Linked DNA regions of Paenarthrobacter nicotinovorans. The protein of the gene in region 1 interacts with the protein of each later gene in a pairwise test. Links are inferred from orthologs where the notes say so. Each region holds a gene or a part of one and is shown on either strand. Other genes may lie near its edges.

Region 1 (5,588 bases):
AGGGAGACCGGTACCAAGCGGGCAAGCCGCAGGATCTCTGAACGCAGGATGCCGTCAGCGATCCGCCGCTTGGTCCCATGGATCATCTCGGCGTAATCGGCCGCTTTCTCCGAGTTCCGCAACCGTGCGTCCAGGGAATTGAGGTATTCCTCGGCGGTTGGATCCACGAACAGGCGGTCTACGTCCGCGAGGGCGTCATAACCGGTTGTTCCTTCGCAGCTGAAAGTCTCCGGAAGTTGCTCGCCGGGTTCGAGGATTTTCTCCACAAGCAGGTAAGCGCCCCCGGTCGCCTCGCGAAGCCTGGCAAGGTAGCCTTCCGGATCGGCAAGCCCATCCGGATGGTCGATCCTGAGTCCGTCCACCAGTCCTTCGTGGAACCAGCGGACAACCTCGGCGTGCGACTCGTCGAACACCCAGGGAATTTCGACCCGGATGCCGGCCAGGGTATTCACGGCGAAGAATCGGCGATAGTTCAGATCCGCATCTGCCCGCCGCCATCCGATCAATTCGTAGTGCTGGCGCGAGTGGACATCCTTGGGGCTGTCTCCTGAGGCGAACGTTCCTTCGGCCAAGGGGAAGCGGTGGTCGTAGTAGTGCAGTTCGCCGTCCACCAGCTTGAGCTGGTCGAGGTCGTCGTCGCTGCCCAGGACCGGGATCCGGATCTTGCCGCCGCCGAATTCCCAGTCCACGTCGAAGGCCTCGGCGTATTTGGAATCCCGCCCGTCTTTCAGGAGGTTCCACCACCAGGCGTTCTGCTTGGGAGTAGCAACACCCATGTGGTTGGGCACGATGTCGGCAAGAATTCCCATGCCGTTGTCCTTGGCGGCCCTGGTCAGGGCAGCCAAACCCTCGGGGCCACCCCGGGAGGGGTCCACCGTGGAGGGATCGGTCACGTCATAGCCGTGGTCCGAGCCCTGCTCCGCGGTCAGGATGGGCGAGACGTACACCCAATCGACGCCCAGGGAGTGCAGGTAACCCGTGAGTCCGGCGGCATCCTGCAAGGTGAAGCCGGGACGGATCTGGAGACGGTAGGTGGAGACCGGCGTCCTCATGATTCGGTCTCCTTCGCCTCGCCCGCTTCCGTAACCTCGCCCGCTTCCGCAGCTTCGCCGGCGTCGTCCCCTTCGTCGGGGCCCTTGTAGTCATACGGCAGCGACGTGACGGCGGGAGCCGTAATCGAGGCCGTTTCAGGGGTGCTCGTCTGCGTCAATGCTGCAAGCGAGGCAGCGACGGAGTGGTCCGGCTCGATCTCGGGAGTGCTGTGCGCACGGAGGACCACCAGCGACTTACCGCCAACGGAAAGGATCTGGTCGGGCTTGATGACGCCCGCTTCGGCTCCCTCTCCGGCAGTATCGATCATGACATCCCAGGCCGGCGCGTATTCATCCGAGGGAATCCGGAAGTCGACGTCTTCCTGGTCGGCGTTGAAGTACAGCAGGAAGTTGACGTCTGTAATGCGGCGGCCCTGATTGTCGCGGCCATGGATGCCGTCACCGTTCAGGAACACGCCAACGGAGCGGCCCAGGGCTTCATCCCAATCCGAGGGACTCATGGTGCTGGCGTCAGCATCCAGCCATACGATGTCCGGGAGCCGCTCGCCCTCCCCACGCAGGACAGGGCGTCCATCGAAGAACCGGCTGCGCCGCAGACTGGGGTGCTTGGCACGCAGTGCGCTCACGGCCGCGGTGAATTCGATCAGGGGCTGGTCCACGTTGTCCCAGTTGATCCACGTAAGTTCGGAATCCTGGCAGTAGCCGTTGTTGTTGCCGTTCTGCGTCCTGCCAAGTTCATCACCGTGCAGCAGCATGGGAACGCCCTGCGACAGGAACAGGGAGGCAATGAAGTTCCGCTGCTGACGCGCCCGCAAGCCGAGGACGATGGGGTTGTCTGTCGGCCCCTCCTCGCCGCAGTTCCATGAACGGTTGTGGGACTCGCCGTCGTTGTTGTCTTCGCCGTTGGCCTCGTTGTGTTTCTCGTTGTAGGAGACGAGGTCTGCCAGCGTGAAGCCATCGTGGGCGGTGACGAAGTTGATCGATGCCACCGGCCGCCGGCCTGAGTGTTCGTACAGGTCAGCCGACCCGGTCAGCCGGGAAGCGAATTCGCCCAGAGTCGAGGGTTCCCCGCGCCAGAAGTCACGGACGGTATCGCGGTACTGGCCGTTCCATTCCGTCCACTGCGGCGGGAAGTTGCCAACCTGGTAACCACCGGGACCAACGTCCCACGGTTCGGCAATGAGCTTTACCTGCGAAACCACGGGATCCTGCTGGATGAGTTCGAAGAAGGTGGAGAGTTTGTCAACGTCGTAGAACTCGCGTGCCAGGGTGGAGGCGAGGTCGAAGCGGAAGCCGTCGACGTGCATTTCCGTGACCCAGTAGCGGAGGGAGTCCATCAGCAGCTGCAGGGAGTGCGGGCTGCGGACGTTCAGCGAGTTGCCCGTACCCGTGTAGTCCATGTAGTACTTCTGGTCATCTTCCACCAAGCGGTAATACGCGGAGTTGTCGATGCCCTTGAACGACAACGTGGGTCCCAGGTGGTTGCCTTCGGCGGTGTGGTTGTACACAACGTCCAGGATGACTTCGATTCCCGCGGTGTGCAGCGCACGGACCATGGCTTTGAAGTCCTGGACCTGCTGGCCGGTGTCGCCCTTGGAGCTGTAGCTGTTGTGGGGCGCGAAGAAACCAATGGTGTTGTAGCCCCAGTAGTTGTTCAGGCCCTTGTCCTGCAGGATGCCGTCGTTGACGAACTGGTGCACCGGCATCAGTTCGATTGCGGTGATCCCGAGCTTCTGCAGGTGCGAGATGACCGCGGGGTGTGCCACGCCGGCGTAGGTGCCGCGCTGCTCTTCGGGGACTTCCGGGTGCAGCTGGGTCAAGCCTTTGACGTGGGCCTCATAGATGACCGACTTGTGGTAGGGAATCCTCAGGAGCTTGTCGCCGTCCCAATCGAAGAACGGGTTGATGACGACGCCAAGCATCATGTGCGGCGCTGAGTCCTCATCGTTCCGCGAATCGGGGTCTCCCAGGTTGTAGGAGAAAAGGGACGGATCCCAGTCGATCTGCCGGTGGATGGCTTTTGCGTACGGATCCAGCAGCAGTTTGTTGGGGTTGAAACGCTGACCGGCGTCGGGATCGTAGGGCCCGTGAACCCGGTAGCCGTACTTCTGTCCCGGCTGCACCTGCGGAAGGTAGCAGTGCCATACGTAACCATCTACCTCGGTAACGTCTACGCGGACTTCGCCGCCGTCGTCGTCAAAGAGACACAACTCCACTTTTTCGGCCTTCTCGCTGAAAAGCGCGAAGTTGGTGCCGGTGCCGTCAAAGGTGGCACCCAGCGGATAAGCCGATCCAGGCCAGACTTCCATGCGTTCTCCTCTTGATGATGCGAACAACTGTTGCAAGCCTACTCAGTACCCTGACAACGACAGTAACCTTACGGTATTGTTCGGTCGTATTCCGCGCTGAGCGAACCAATAACGCGCGGCACAGCCGCAGCAATTGCCGAGGCTGTAAGGGGGCCACCGTCGCAATCCGTCGACGCCAGGGCACCTGCCCTGCCGTGGATGCCCGCCGCCACGGCCGCCACAGCAGCCCAGCGGTCCGCAGGGTCCAGGCCCAGGCCGGCATACGCGCCGTCGTCGCCGCCTATCTCTTCAGCGGCCTGAGCCAGCAACGCTCCCAGCACTCCGGCCAGGACATCGCCGCTGCCGGCGGTCGCCATCCAGGGGATGCCCTCCGACTGGCTGAAAACAATTCCCGACGGCGACGCCACAAGTGTCGTGGCACCCTTCAGGAGCACTGTGGCTCCGGTTTGTTGGGCCGCCTGGCGTACGAAGTGCAGGGGCCGGGATTCGACGTCGGCCCGGGTCACCGCAACTTCGCCCGTGGACGGCAGCGAATCCAGCAAGGACGCAAGTTCGCCGGCGTGCGGGGTAAGGATCCATTGGGGCGGGCAACGTTCCGGGAGGAGGCTCAGCGCCCCGGCATCGACCACTACCGGAAGGTCATGGCCCAGGGCCGCCTCCACGGCAGCCCCTGCACGGCCCAATTGCTCTTCCCCGTCGACGCCCGGACCCACTACCCATGCCTGGACCCGGCCCGGATCCTTGTCCTCCCACAAGGCCTCCGGGGTCCGGGAGAGAACCATTCGCGCCGCGGACCCGGGGCCGACGTAGCGCACCATGCCCACCCCGGCGAGGGCTGCGGCGTGCACACCCAGGACAGCGGCGCCGGCAAAACGGGACGAACCTGCAACAATTCCCAGGACACCGCGGGAGTATTTATGTGATCTCCGGCCGGGGCGGGGCAGCAAGGCGCCAAGGTCCGGGTCGGTCAGGCGGCGCAACTCCGGCGCCTGGTCCTGAAGCGCGGCCTCGATGCCGATCTGCACCAGTTCCACCCGCCCCGCGCAGCCCTCACCTGGATCGGTCAGGAGCCCTGCCTTGACACCACCGAACGTGACCGTGACATCGGCATCCAGCACGGGCCAGTGGACCTCCCCGGTGCCTGCATCCAGCCCGCTTGGGACGTCACAGGCGACAACCAGCCGTGGTCCGAGTTCCTGCAGCGCGGCAATCAGCTCGGCCGGGGCTTCGCGCAATCCCCCGCGGGCGCCGGTACCCAGCAGGGCGTCGATGATCACGTCCTCACCGGCACACAGAACAGCGAGCTCTTCGGCATTTGAAGGACCGAGCTGCAAAACCCGCCCACCTGCGGCGAGAAGAGCAGCCAATGCTTCCGCGTGGACGGAATCGCCGGCGAGTACCGCCGTCGCACGCATTCCGCGTCGGGCGAGATACGCGGCAGCATAGAGGCCATCGCCGCCGTTGTTGCCTTTGCCGGCGAGAACCGTGACGCATGCACCGGCCAACCGGCGTTTTTTCTTCAGCTCACGGATCACGGCCTGGGCGAGGCCGTACGCTGCCCGTTGCATAAGAACAGCGCCCTCACCGGAGTCCAGGAGCGGCTGTTCCGTGTCCCTGATCTGTTGTCCGGTGAAGGCGCTGATCATTGTTTAAGTGTCCGTCTAGCCCTCAGCGAGGACGGTTGCCGTGGCGATGCCGCCGTCGTGGCTCATCGACAGGTGCCAACGCTTGACGCCCTTGGCCTCAGCGACGGCAAGCACAGTTCCCTTGACCTGGATGGTTGGACCATTCTGGTCAAGGCCGATCCAGCAATCCTGCCAGTTCATGCCTGCCGGTGCGCCCAGGACCTTGGCCACTGCTTCCTTGGCCGCGAAACGGGCAGCCAAGGAACGTGTGTTGAGTTCACGCTCGGCGGGCACAAACAGGCGATCCCTCAGCCCGGGAGTCCGTTCAAGCTGCCGGCCAAACCGCTCAATATCTACGACGTCTACGCCAATGCCAACAATCATGCCGTTATTCTACGGTCACGCTCTTGGCGAGGTTACGCGGCTGATCGACGTCGTATCCCTTCGCCCCGGCCAGTTCGGCAGCAAAGATCTGCAACGGAACCGTGGTGAGCAGCGGCATGAGCAGCGTGGGCGTCTCCGGTACGTAGAAGACATGCTCTGCGTAGTCCTTGACCGACTCGTCGCCCTCTTCGGCGATGACCAGGGTGCGTGCACCACGT
Region 2 (5,501 bases), 2.2 Mb from region 1 along the record:
TATAGACCACGTCCAGGATGACTTCGATCCCGGCCGCGTGCAGGAGCTTGACCATGCCCTTGAGTTCGTCCTGCACAGCGTGGGGACCTGCGTTGCGGGCAGCTTCCGTGGCGTAGTCCGAATGCGGGGCGAAAAAGGCCGCGGTGTTGTAACCCCAGTAATTGGTCATGCCGAGGTCCTGGAGGTGCGATTCATCCAAGTGGAAATGGATGGGCAGCAGCTGCACGGCGGTAATGCCCAGCTCGGTGAGGTGCTGGATCATCACAGGGTGCGCCATCCCGGCATACGTGCCGCGGAGGTGCTCGGGAATTTCCGGGTGAAGCATCGTCTGGCCGCGGACGTGGGCCTCATAAATGACCGAAGTCCGCATGGGGGTCCGGGGCGGTTTGTCCTCACCCCAGTCAAAGCCGGTGTCCACGTGGACACTCGTCAGGAACTCGCCATGCTGATCCACGGCGCGACCGTAGGGATCGAGCAGGAGCCTCTGTCCGCCGTCGTCATCCGGGTCCAGCGCCGGAACCGACATGGGCAGCACGTCTTCCAAGGGCGCCGCGCGGAAACCATAGCGCGTGCCCGGAGGGAAGCCGCCCACCAGCCCGAAATGCACGTCGTCTTCGATGTTGGGAAGTATCCGGGCGCGCCACGGTTCGCCCGGCGCTTGGAACACGATCTCCACCCGTTCCAGGTCCGGCGCGAAGACTGCGACGTTTACTTCCTGGTTTTGCGTTCTCTCCGCATCCGTAAGACCGGGCTGGGGCGTGCTCAGTCCGAGGGGTCGTGGCCGCGACGCGTCGACGGCAGCTGTTGTGTCAAAGATAGGCATAACCATTGAAGGCAAGTTTAGTTCCACGCCCGGTATGTGCAGTGCCCGCAGCCCATATGACGACGTTCGAGGCAGCGATTTTGTGTTCCTTGGCATACTGGGAGGCAGAGAAGTGGAGGTTCTATCGTGCGCGTGGCACTCGCCCAAGTCATCTCAGGCCGCGACCTGGCCGAAAACCTGCGTCTCCTGGAGGAGTACGCGCGGCGTGCCAAGGATGGTGGGGCCGGCCTGGTGGTCTTCCCCGAGGCGATGATGCGCGCGTTCGGCAATTCACTGTTGGACATCGCGGAACCGCTGGACGGTCCCTGGGCAGGCCGTGTTCGTGCCATCGCCGAGGAGCTGCAGCTGGTCATCGTGGCGGGCATGTTCACGCCCGGCGCTGCTGCGGAGTCCGGGGCGCCGCGTGTGCGCAACACCCTTCTCGCCACCGGGCCCGGCGTCGACGCCAGCTACGACAAGATCCACCTTTTCGATGCGTTCGGCTTCGCTGAATCGGACACCGTTGAGGCCGGTACAGAACCCGTGACGTTCGACGCCGGCGGCCTCACCTTTGGTTTGGCCACCTGCTACGACATCCGATTCCCCGCCCTGTTCACTGCCAACGCCCAGCGCGGTGCCGTGGTGAACATCGTTTCGGCGTCCTGGGGAGCTGGTCCGGGGAAGGCCGATCAGTGGCAGCTCCTGGCACGTGCCCGCGCAGTGGACACCACTACGTTCGTCCTCGCCTGCGGCCAGGGTGATCCAGCCACTCAGGGAATTGAAGCCAAGGGTGCCGCCCCCACGGGAGTCGGGTACTCCGCCGTCGTGTCCCCCTTCGGCCAGGTTCTGGAAGCCCTCGAAGGTGAGCCGGGCCTGATCTTCGCCGACCTCGATGCCGCAGTCGTGGACGACGCCCGGCAGAAGCTCCCCGTCCTGGCCAACCGCCGCGACTTCTGACCCTCGCTCACATCCCTAAGGCTTCCCGCCGACCCTCCCTCACATCCGCCGTGCTTCACATCGACACTCACTCACATCCCCCGTGCTTCACATCGACGCTCCCTCACATCCCCCGTGCTTCACATCGACGCTCACTCACATCCCTAAGGCTTCCCGCCGACGCTCGCTCACTTTCCGCGTGCTTCCCGCCAACCCTCCCTCAACTTTTGGCTGTGGGGCCAATGCTGCCTTTGGTCTATTCGCGGTCAGGAATCGAACCGCTAAAAGGCAGGACGCCAGGCGGTCTACGTCCGAGCGATTGGCGCTCAGGCGGGTGGACCAACCGAGGCCGCTGTCGCCGTCGTGATTCCAGAGCGGCCTAAAGGGTGAGAACGTGAGCAAGCGACCGGCCCAAACAAGCGGGACGTGAGCAAGCGACCGGCCCAAACAAGCGGGACGTGAGCAAGCGACCGGCCCAAACAAGCGGGACGTGAGCAAGCATCAGGCTCAAGCACGCGGAACGTGAGCAAGCATCAGGCTCAAGCACGCGGAACGTGAGCAAGCATCAGGCTCAAGCACGCGGAACATGAGCAAGCATCAGGCTCAAGCACGCGGAACATGAGCAAGCATCAGGCTCAAGCACGCGGAACATGAGCAAGCGACCGACCCAAACACGCGGAACGTGAGCAAGCATCAGGCTCAAGCACGCGGAACGTGAGCAAGCGACCGGCCCAAGCACGCGGAACGTGAGGAAGCATCGGGCATGCGAAAGGCGGCGGTCGCGTCTGCGACCACCGCCTTGGGCACTGCTTACTGGGCGGAGCGTTGCCTCGACACTTCGTACAGCGAGATGCCGACGGCCATGGATGCGTTGAGAGACTCCATGGCGGAGTCGATCGGGATGGAGACGATCTGGTCGCAGTTTTCGCGCACGAGCCTGCTGAGGCCCTTGCCTTCGGAACCAACCACGATGCAGACCGGTTCGGTGGCGACCGTGAGGTCGGGCAGCGAGACGTCGCCGTCGCCGTCCAGTCCCAGGACGTAGATGCCCATGTTCTTGAACTGCTTGAGCGCGTTGTTGAGGTTCGACGCGCGGGCCACCGGTACGCGGACAGCGGCACCAGCGCTGGTCTTCCATGCGGACGCGGTGACGCCCACGGAACGACGCTCGGGTACGATCACGCCGTGCCCGCTGAACGCGGAGACGGAGCGGATGATGGCGCCGAGGTTGCGGGGATCGGTAATGCCGTCCAAAGCCACGAAGATCGGCGCATTGGAAATGTGCCCCTTCTTCCACTTGGCGAGGGTCTGCTCGGCGAGGTCGTAGGCGTCCTCGTATTCGTACGGCGGGATCTGCAGCACGAGTCCTTGGTGGACGGCGTCCTCGGTCATGCGGTCCAGCTCGGGCTTGCCGGTTTCCAGCAGCGGGATGCCGCGCTCGGCCGCGAGCTTGAGGGACTCCTTGACGCGGTCATCCATTTCAATCCGGATGGCTACGTGCAGTGCCTTGGCAGGGATGCCGGCACGCAGGGCTTCGACCACGGAGTTACGGCCGGTGACCAGTTCCTCGGTGGCGCGGCCCTTGGGGCCGGAGCGGGCGCCGGCGCCGCCCGGACGTGCCGGTCCGCGCTTGGCGGCCGAGCGCTCAGCGAGCTGCTTGTTCTTGTACGCCTTGTGGTAGGTGCGGTCCTCCGCCTTGGGTGTGGGACCCTTGCCTTCCAGAGCCTTGCGGCCATGGCCACCGGTTCCGGTGGAGGGGCCCTTCTTGTTCTTGACCGACCGGCGACCATTGTTGGCCATGAGATTCCATCCTTGATTTTGTGAGTAAGTCTGGAATCAAGTCTACTGACCCGATGCAATTCGGCCGCAGCGCCCGTTTGTCAGTCGCGTTTGAGGCTCCAGGTGGCCCCGTCCGCACCATCTTCGACGACGACGCCGGCGGCGGCGAGTGTGTCGCGAATCGCGTCGGAGGCTGCCCAGTCCTTGTTGGCCCTTGCGGCAGCGCGGGCCTGGAGCTGTGCGTCCACGAGGACCTTCAGCGCGGCATGCTCACGGCCCTGCACGGCTTCGGGTTGCTTCACTGCGTCCAGCCCCAGCACCTCGGTCATGGACAGCACGCCGTAAAGGGCCGCCTTGGCGCCGTCCAGGTCACCGCTCGCTAGGGCTGTGTTGCCCGCGCGGACGGTTTCGTGCAGCACGCCGAGGGCTTGCGGGACGTTGAGGTCGTCATCCATTGCAGCAGTGAACGCGGCGGGCATGTTGGCCTGCGGTGCCACGTCCGCGCCTGACCTGCCGGGAACTTTGGCGGACGCTTTAGAAATGAATCCGTCAATGCGTTCGACGGCGGCCGCGGCCTCCTGCAGCGACGTGGGCCGGTAATCGAGCACCGAGCGGTAGTGTGCCTGGCCGAGGTAGTAGCGGACGACCCGCGGTGAGGCGAGGTCGAGCATCTCTGCCGGGCTCACGGTGTTGCCGATGGACTTGGACATCTTTTCGCCCTCGTACGTGACCATGCCGTTGTGCATCCAGAAGTTGGCGAATTCGTCGCCGGCGGCCTGCGACTGGGCCATCTCGTTCTCGTGGTGCGGGAAGCGCAGGTCCAATCCCCCGCCGTGGATGTCGAAGCGCGCACCAAGGTACTTGGTGACCATCGCGGAGCATTCAAGGTGCCAGCCCGGACGGCCCGCACCCCACGGCGACGCCCAGCTCGCGGACTCCGGTTCGCCTTCCTTGTAGCCCTTCCACAGTGCGAAGTCGCGGGGATCGCGCTTCCGGCTGACGAACTGGGCTTCGACGTCGGGGGCGCCCTGCATGTCGTCGATGTTCTGCCGCGTCAGGGAGCCGTACTTGCTCCACGAGCGCACGTCGAAGTAGACATCGCCCGAGTCGTCCGGCGCGGGGTAGGCGTGGCCCCGGTCGATGAGTCGCTGGATGAGCGCGTGCATTTCCGGGATATGTCCGGTGGCCCGCGGCTCGTAGGTGGGGCTCTGGACGCCGAGGGATTCGTAGGCGTTCTCGAATTCCTGCTCGTAGCGGTAGGCCAGGGCCCACCATTCTTCGTTCTGCCGTGCGGAGGGTTCGGCGTCCCAGTCCGGGCCGAACGACTGGGCGGACTTGGCCAGGATCTTGTCGTCGATGTCGGTGACGTTGCGCACCACGGTGACACGGAGGCCACGGAATTCGAGCCAACGGGTCAGCTGGTCGAAGGCGATCGCGGACCGCACGTGGCCCACGTGGGGCATTCCCTGGACGGTGGCCCCGCAGTAGTACACGCTGGCCTTGCCGTCTTCGAGGGGAACGAAGTCGCGGACTTCGGCGGAAGCGGTGTCATAAAAGCGCAGGGTCACCGCTCCAGATTAGCCGATGACGCGGCGTGACCTGCCTACTTGCAGTATTCGCCGATCTTATTGAACTGCACCTTGAGTTTTTCCTGCTGCTCCTGGGTGGCCGCGCCCAGCGACGACGCTGCAGCCTTATCCATGATCACGGCCATCTCCTTGATGGGGTCGCCGATCTCCGGAGCCAGCTTGTCCGCGATCTGGTGGTAATGCTCAGCGATCTGCTTGGATTGCTGCTGCTGGTTGCCGTCCGGTTTGAAGGCGTCGTTGTTGAGGAAATCGCAGCTGGCTTTCACGTCCATCTTCGGCGTCCCGGCACAACCGCCCAGCAGGAGCGCGGCCGCCAGGGCCGCCGGCAACAGGACAGCGGAACGCACGACGCCGGCACCTGGCTTACGCATGCGGCGCCCCTTTCGCGGGCCCGC

The links. The genes of interacting proteins can lie anywhere in the genome.
Region 2: the proteins of JMY29_RS13935 (region 1) and rlmB interact in binary tests that used the Escherichia coli proteins (3 or more experiments, as listed by UniProt). The link is inferred for Paenarthrobacter nicotinovorans from one-to-one orthologs.

What each region holds. Positions count from the first base shown.
Region 1 is NZ_CP089293.1:3,001,110-3,006,697, forward strand. The notes cover bases 2,719-5,588. They hold JMY29_RS13935 (NAD(P)H-hydrate dehydratase), read right to left. Parts: upstream 5,008-5,588; coding sequence 3,430-5,007; downstream 2,719-3,429. Other genes in these bases: glgX (glycogen debranching protein GlgX), read right to left, coding at 2,719-3,361; JMY29_RS13940 (holo-ACP synthase), read right to left, coding at 5,023-5,370; glmS (glutamine--fructose-6-phosphate transaminase (isomerizing)), read right to left, coding at 5,375-5,588. Outside these bases: treY (malto-oligosyltrehalose synthase), read right to left, coding at 1-1,052; more of glgX, read right to left, coding at 1,049-2,718. UniProt on the Escherichia coli protein: Bifunctional enzyme that catalyzes the epimerization of the S- and R-forms of NAD(P)HX and the dehydration of the S-form of NAD(P)HX at the expense of ADP, which is converted to AMP.
Region 2 is NZ_CP089293.1:817,575-823,075, reverse strand. The notes cover bases 1,544-4,326. They hold rlmB (23S rRNA (guanosine(2251)-2'-O)-methyltransferase RlmB), read right to left. Parts: upstream 3,539-4,326; coding sequence 2,549-3,538; downstream 1,544-2,548. Other genes in these bases: cysS (cysteine--tRNA ligase), read right to left, coding at 3,619-4,326; JMY29_RS04000 (carbon-nitrogen hydrolase family protein), read left to right, coding at 1,544-1,759. In the rest of the region: glycogen debranching protein GlgX, read right to left, coding at 1-829; more of JMY29_RS04000, read left to right, coding at 950-1,543; more of cysS, read right to left, coding at 4,327-5,085; JMY29_RS03985 (hypothetical protein), read right to left, coding at 5,121-5,477; ispF (2-C-methyl-D-erythritol 2,4-cyclodiphosphate synthase), read right to left, coding at 5,470-5,501. UniProt on the Escherichia coli protein: Specifically methylates the ribose of guanosine 2251 in 23S rRNA.